DNA from 3 places in the Pseudomonas sp. A125 genome. Region 2 is predicted to be linked to each of the others. Evidence: predicted binding sites of a transcription regulator. Region 2 holds the regulator's gene; each other region holds the start of a gene.
The links. Region 2 encodes FliA, which starts transcription of late flagellar genes. Its sites were predicted from a motif close to CTAAAGTTTNNNNNNNNNNNGCCGNTAA; they were not measured.

Region 1 (2,266 bases), on a different contig from region 2:
CCGGGTTGATGGTGCGCTCGGGCGCCAGTTGCGGCGAACCACCGAGGTCGATCACAAAAGGCGTACCGCTCTCGGAAAACCCGATGGGGTCCTTGAAGTAACCGGCAATCGCGATTTTTTGTTCCGGCGTGGCGGTGGACATCAGCCACAGCACCAGGAAGAACGCCATCATCGCCGTTGCAAAGTCGGCGAAGGCGATTTTCCAGGCGCCGCCATGGTGCCCCGCAGCGAAGCGCTTGACGCGCTTGATGATGATCGGCTGGTTGTTTTCCATGGTTTAGCGACCGCGAACCGCTTGTTCCAGCTCGGCGAAGCTTGGACGGTGCTTCGGATACAGCACCTTGCGCCCGAACTCCACTGCCAGCGATGGCGGCATGCCGGAAGCCGAGGCCACCAGGCACGCCTTTATAGCTTCGTACAAATTCACTTCTTCCTTGGCATCGTGGGCCAGGGAAGTGGCCAGCGGGCCAAAGAAACCGTAGGCCGCCAGAATACCGAAGAAGGTACCGACCAGGGCCGCACCTACGTGCATGCCGATGGCTTTCTGGTCGCCTTCGCCAAGGGAGGCCATGGTCACCACGATCCCGAGAACCGCCGCAACAATACCGAAACCGGGCATACCGTCAGCGATGCCGCTCACGGCGTGGGATGGGTGTTCCAGCTCTTCCTTGAGGCTGAACAATTCCATGTCAAACAAGCCTTCCAGCTCGTGGGGCGCCATGTTCCCGGACGACATGATGCGCAGGTAATCGCAGATGTAGGCAGTCATGCGCTCGTCTTTGAGCACCGCCGGGTACTTGGCGAAAATCGGGCTCGCCGAGGCGTCCTCGATGTCGCCTTCAATGGCCATCATGCCTTCGCGGCGGCTCTTGTTGAGGATCTCGTAGATCAGCCCCAACACTTCCAGATAGAAAGTATGGGAGAAGCGCGAGCTGAACATGCCCAGCGACTTCTTGATCACGTGCATCGTCATGTAGCCAGGGTTGGCCTGCAGGAAAGCGCCAAATGCCGCGCCGCCGATAATCAGCACTTCGAAGGGCTGGATCAGCGCTGCAATCTTGCCGTGGGACAAGACGTATCCGCCGAGCACGCTCGCGAGGACGACGATGATGCCGATAATTTTAGCCATAGGGGATGGGTACTTGCGCCGTCGGGTTCAGGGTCATATTCGCAAGAGTTGAAAACTCTTGTTCTACTTATCGGCAAATCTGCGCCAGACTATAGCTCGTTAAGGCGAAAAACCAGTTCGGCCCGTCCCGGGCGTGTTGACCGCAAGTGATGATCGCGCCCCAATCATGGCAAACGAAACGACAGTCCCAACTCAAAAACCCACCTCGCTGGCCGCCTGGATAAAGCGTCTGGACGATGTGCTATTGCCTGTTCCACAGGCGAGCCACGACCGCGTGTGCAAAGCCACTGGCGACAGCCGAAGTTCGTTGCGCGATATTGCAGAGTTGATGCAAAACAGCCCGGCACTGGTACTCAGCGTGATGCGCGAAGCCAATAGCCAGGCCCACGGCAGCCTGGCGGAGCCCGCAGAGAACCTCGAAGTGGCGATCAACCGCCTCGGCCTCAAACGCACCGAGCAATTGCTGGCGCGCCTGCCGTCAGTGCCGCTCAATGACATCCCCGTGGCACTGCGCCAGTTGCAAATGATCAGCCAGCACGCTTCGCAACAAGCCAGCGGGCTGTTCGCCAGCCGGCTGGCGCGGCTGTGGCAGGACATTCACTGGGGCAGCCTGCTATTCCTTTCGCCGCTGTGGCCGATGGCGATTGCCTACCCCAAGCTGCTGGAAGAATGGGAACTGCGGGTGATTCACAAGGGTGAACGCGCCCGCAAGGTCGAACAGGAACTGTTTGGTATCCGCCTGCTGGACCTGTGCCTGGGGTTGACCGAGGCATGGCGCCTGCCGATCTGGGTATCCCAGGGCTATACGTTGCTGCTGACCGAACAGCGCTGGCTGGCCAAGGCACTGCGTATTGCCCGTGAAGACGAGCCTTTGCGCCAACAGCAATTGCTGGATGCCGACCCGAACCTGCGCCGCTGGTTAAACCAGCCGGCCAACACCGTATTGCTGGCCAACGGGCTGGCGCTGGCAGCGCAAGAGTCGTGGACCTGCCCGCACACCCAGCGCTGGCAATACCTGACCGCGCTTTACCTGCAACAGCCGTTGGCCGAGGTACAGCAACAGTCTCACCAGCAGGCGGCAATCAGCGCCCGCACCAGCCTGATGCGCGATCTATGGCACCCGGCACTGTCGTTGAT
Region 2 (2,266 bases):
TGCGAGATTTCTTCGGCCTGGGGCATGTGCGGGTCAATCTGGAAATTGACAATCGCACTGTGCAACTCACGCGTAAGTTTGCCCACTTCCTGGTACAGGCCGCGGTCACGGGTCTGGTTGAGCTCATGGATTAACTGCACCGCGTCACCGAACTGGCCTTTTTCAAGGCTTTCGACGAGTTGGTGAGCATGTTTTTTCAGGGTCGACTCAAAATCGCCCTGTGACGTTTCTTTATGCTCCATAGCTCCCCCGTGGCAGCATCAATGACCGATGCGTTCGAAGATTTTTTCGATCTTCTCTTTCAACGCCAATGCAGTGAATGGCTTGACCACGTAGCCGTTGACCCCAGCCTGGGCGGCTTCGATGATCTGTTCACGCTTGGCTTCAGCGGTCACCATCAGCACAGGCAGGCTGCGCAGTTTTTCATCCGCGCGCACGTGGCGCAGCAGGTCGATACCGGTCATGCCCGGCATGTTCCAGTCCGTTACCAGAAAGTCGATGCTCCCGCTGTTGAGGATCGGAATCGCTGTAATGCCATCATCCGCCTCGACCGTGTTAGTGAACCCAAGGTCACGCAACAGGTTTTTTATGATCCGCCGCATCGTTGAGAAGTCATCAACGATGAGGATTTTCATGTTCTTGTCCAATTCGACCTCCAAGCAGTCTTAAACGCGCCCAGCACCTGGGCGCGCCATATCAATCAACAGGCGTTACACAAAAAGGACTACCGGGGGCGCACCACGGGCCAAGCCCGTCCGGGCGCAAGGCCTGGACGGTATCGTTCGCAGTGTCCCCACACTGCCTGTCAGCGCGCTCGCCACTCTCCCAAACGCCCCCGCAAGCGGGCTGCGCACTGGCTGTGTAACTGGCTGACCCGCGATTCGCTGACCCCCAGGACCTCACCGATTTCCTTGAGGTTCAGCTCTTCGTCGTAGTACAGCGCCAACACCAGTCGCTCACGCTCCGGCAAATTGGCAATCGCGTCCGCCAGCGCACTTTGGAAGCGTTCATCTTCCAGGTCGCGTGACGGTTCGAGATGAGCACTCGCGCCGTCCTCGTGCAGCCCTTCATGCTCGCCGTCCTGTAACAGGTCGTCGAAACTGAACAGGCGGCTGCCCAAGGTATCGTTCAAAATCCCGTAGTAATCGTCGAGACTCAATTGGAGTTCGGCCGCAACTTCGTGATCTTTAGCGTCGCGACCGGTTTTTGCTTCAATTGAGCGAATTGCGTCACTTACCATCCGCGTATTGCGGTGTACCGAACGCGGCGCCCAATCACCTTTACGCACTTCATCGAGCATGGCCCCACGGATACGAATACCCGCGTAGGTCTCGAAACTCGCGCCCTTGCTCGCGTCGTACTTGGTCGACACTTCGAGCAAGCCGATCATCCCGGCCTGGATCAAGTCTTCGACCTGCACGCTGGCGGGCAGGCGCGCCAGCAAGTGATAGGCAATGCGCTTGACCAGGGGCGCATAGCGCTCGATCAATTCGACCTGACTGTCACGTGCCGACTTCTTGTAAAGGTTGTAGCCGCTGGCTGTCATAGCACCGGTCCTGCGCTCGTCTGATGCACCAATCGCTCGACGAAAAACTCCAGATGCCCGCGCGGGTTGGCGGGCAACGGCCAGGTATCGACCTTCTGGGCAATAGCCTTGAACGCCAATGCGCACTTCGAACGAGGGAACGCTTCATAGACCGCACGCTGCTTTTGCACGGCCTTGCGTACGCACTCGTCGTAAGGAACTGCGCCAACGTATTGTAAGGCGACATCGAGGAAGCGATCCGTGACCTTGGTCAACTTGGCGAACAGATTTCGCCCTTCCTGCGGGCTTTGGGCCATGTTGGCCAGCACGCGGAAGCGGTTCATGCCGTAGTCACGGTTAAGCAGTTTGATCAGGGCGTAGGCGTCGGTGATCGAGGTGGGTTCGTCGCACACCACCAGCAACACTTCTTGCGCAGCGCGCACGAAGCTGACCACGGACTCACCGATCCCGGCGGCGGTGTCGATCACCAGTACGTCGAGGTTGTCGCCGATGTCACTGAACGCTTGAATCAGGCCGGCATGTTGCGCCGGGCTCAGGTGCACCATGCTCTGGGTGCCGGAAGCGGCCGGCACGATGCGAATCCCGCCGGGGCCCTGCAACAGCACGTCGCGCAGCTCACAGCGGCCTTCAATGACGTCGGCCAGGGTGTGTTTAGGCGTCAGTCCCAGCAGAACGTCGACGTTCGCCAGACCCAGGTCAGCATCCAGCAGCATGACGCGA
Region 3 (2,266 bases), on a different contig from region 2:
AGCGGCCCTGACAGCCGCAGAATGGCCCAGAGTTCGGTACGTGCCGGATGCTGCATGATCATCACGCTCAAAAATTCAGGGAAGGGTGGAAGGGTTGATTCTCGGCGCTCGCAGCGCATTGCACAAAGGGATAAATCCGATGGCTCGCATGATTAAAACTCATGCTTGAGTGATTCTGGTAGGGTTCCAGGATTGCGCCGTCGGAGCTTTCAGCATGTCTCGTCGTCTTCCTCCTCTTTACGCCTTGCGCGCGTTTGAAGCTGCCTCTCGCTACAACTCGTTCACCCGGGCGGCGGAAGAGTTGTCGATCACGCAAAGTGCGGTGAGCCGGCACATTCGTACCCTGGAGGAGCATTTTGCCTGCCGCCTGTTCCAGCGCAGCGGCCGCATCTTGCAGCTCACCGAGGCGGCGCGCCTGTTGTTGCCGGGCGTGCGTGAAGGGTTTGCGGCGCTGGAGCGCGCTTGCCATACGCTGAATACGGAGGACGACATCCTGCGGATGAAGGCGCCGTCCACCCTGACCATGCGCTGGCTGCTGGCGCGGCTCAGTCGCTTCCGGCATTTGCAGCCGGGCAATGAAGTGCAACTGACCAGCGCCTGGATGAGCGTCGACGAGGTGGACTTCAACCAGGAGCCGTTCGATTGTGCGGTGTTGTTGAGCAATGGCCATTTTCCGCCGGACTGGGAAGCCAGCTACCTGTTCCCGGAGCTGCTGATTCCGGTGGGCGCACCCAACTTGTTGAGTGACGGCCCCTGGGACGTTGCACGGCTGGCAACTGCCGAATTGCTGCACCCGACGCCCGACCGGCGCGACTGGCGCTATTGGCTGGAGCGCATGGAACTGTCATCCCAGGTGTCGCTCAAGGGCGGCCAGGTGTTCGACACATTGGAGTTGGGCATGATCGCCGCCGCCCGGGGCTACGGCGTGTCCATGGGCGACTTGTTGATGGTGGCCGAAGACGTGGCCCAGGGCCGCCTTAGCCTGCCGTGGCCAACCGCTGTGGCCAGTGGGGAAAATTACTATTTGGTGTGGCCGAAAACCCGGCCCGGTGGTGAACGTCTGCGAAGGCTGGCGGACTTCCTCCAGGGTGAGGTGCAGGCGATGGAATTGCCTCGGGTGCAGCGCCTGGATTGAGCTGAGGGTGCGCTGGGGGGGCAATCGTTTGCGTGATACCCCTGTGAATCGCTCAAGTATTGAGCCTGCCCGCCGAAGTAGGGTTGTTGGAACTACCGTTCTACAACGTTTCCCCTATTAGAATTATGCCGAGCAGCGCTATGAGATCAGGATGATCCTGGCCTCGGCCAGGAGCCTTCATGTCTCAACCTCGCGCCCGGATCGCCTCCCAATTGGGCCTTGCCCTCGCCGTGATACTGGCTGTCGTCATCAGCGGCAGCACGGTGTTCGCCCTGCGTTCACTGGACTCCGCCAACCTCGACACCCGCGAGGAGCACCTGGCCAGCGAGGCCCGGTTGCTGGCAGACCAACTCAACACCTTCCACAGCACCCTGCGCGAAAGTACCCAGCGTTTGAGCGGGCTGTTTGAAAAGCGCTTCAGCGCCGGCTTGAGTGTGCGCCCAGAGCAACCGGTGACGGTGGCGGGTGTGCGGACGCCAGGGCTGTACCTGGGCGAGGAAGTGCTGAACAACAACTTCGCTGAAGTGGATGAGTTCAAGCAGATGTCCGGCGGCGTGGCGACCTTGTTCGTGCGCAGCGGCGAAGACTTTATTCGCGTCAGCACGTCCCTGACCAAACAAGACGGCAGCCGCGCCATCGGCACGGCGCTGGATCATCAGCATCCGGCGTATCAACGTCTGCTCGGCGGGCAGGGTTACGTCGGCCGTGCGGTGTTGTTCGATCGCTCCTACATGACCCAATACAGCCCGGTGCGTGATGCCAGCGGCAAAGTGATTGCGGTGCTGTTTGTCGGTTTCGATTACACCGACGCGCAGAACGCCCAGTTCGACAACCTCAAGCGCTTCCGCATCGGCCAGACTGGTTCCCTGGCGCTGCTGGATGAACAGAAACATTGGCTGGTGCCGCCGGCTGGTGTGCAGGCGCTGGATCAATCGATTCCGGTGATGCTCGACCTGGCCGCCAAACCCGGCAATGGCCGTTTCTGGAGCGACAAAAACGAAGACTTCTACAGCGTTGCGGTGCCCTTTGAAGGCGGCCCGTGGTCGGTGGTGGCGAGCATGCCAAAAGCCGAAATTCGCGCGGTGACCTGGTCGGTGGGTATTCGCCTGGTGATCGGCAGCTTGCTTGCGA

Region 1: the regulator FliA is predicted to act here: its motif matches at 1,197-1,224, upstream of motA (flagellar motor stator protein MotA).
Region 3: the regulator FliA is predicted to act here: its motif matches at 1,187-1,214, upstream of ACZRN6_RS22065 (methyl-accepting chemotaxis protein).

The regions. Positions count from the first base shown of each region.
Region 1 is NZ_JBUZVP010000012.1:197,163-199,428, forward strand. It holds gene motB (flagellar motor protein MotB) at 1-274, opposite strand, end outside; gene motA (flagellar motor stator protein MotA) at 278-1,129, opposite strand; gene ACZRN6_RS18335 (HDOD domain-containing protein) at 1,296-2,266, shown strand, end outside.
Region 2 is NZ_JBUZVP010000024.1:101,196-103,461, forward strand. It holds gene ACZRN6_RS26910 (protein phosphatase CheZ) at 1-242, opposite strand, end outside; gene ACZRN6_RS26915 (chemotaxis response regulator CheY) at 261-635, opposite strand; gene fliA (RNA polymerase sigma factor FliA) at 806-1,546, opposite strand; gene fleN (flagellar synthesis regulator FleN) at 1,543-2,266, opposite strand, start outside.
Region 3 is NZ_JBUZVP010000017.1:15,181-17,446, forward strand. It holds gene ACZRN6_RS22055 (NorM family multidrug efflux MATE transporter) at 1-62, opposite strand, end outside; gene ACZRN6_RS22060 (LysR substrate-binding domain-containing protein) at 215-1,135, shown strand; gene ACZRN6_RS22065 (methyl-accepting chemotaxis protein) at 1,315-2,266, shown strand, end outside.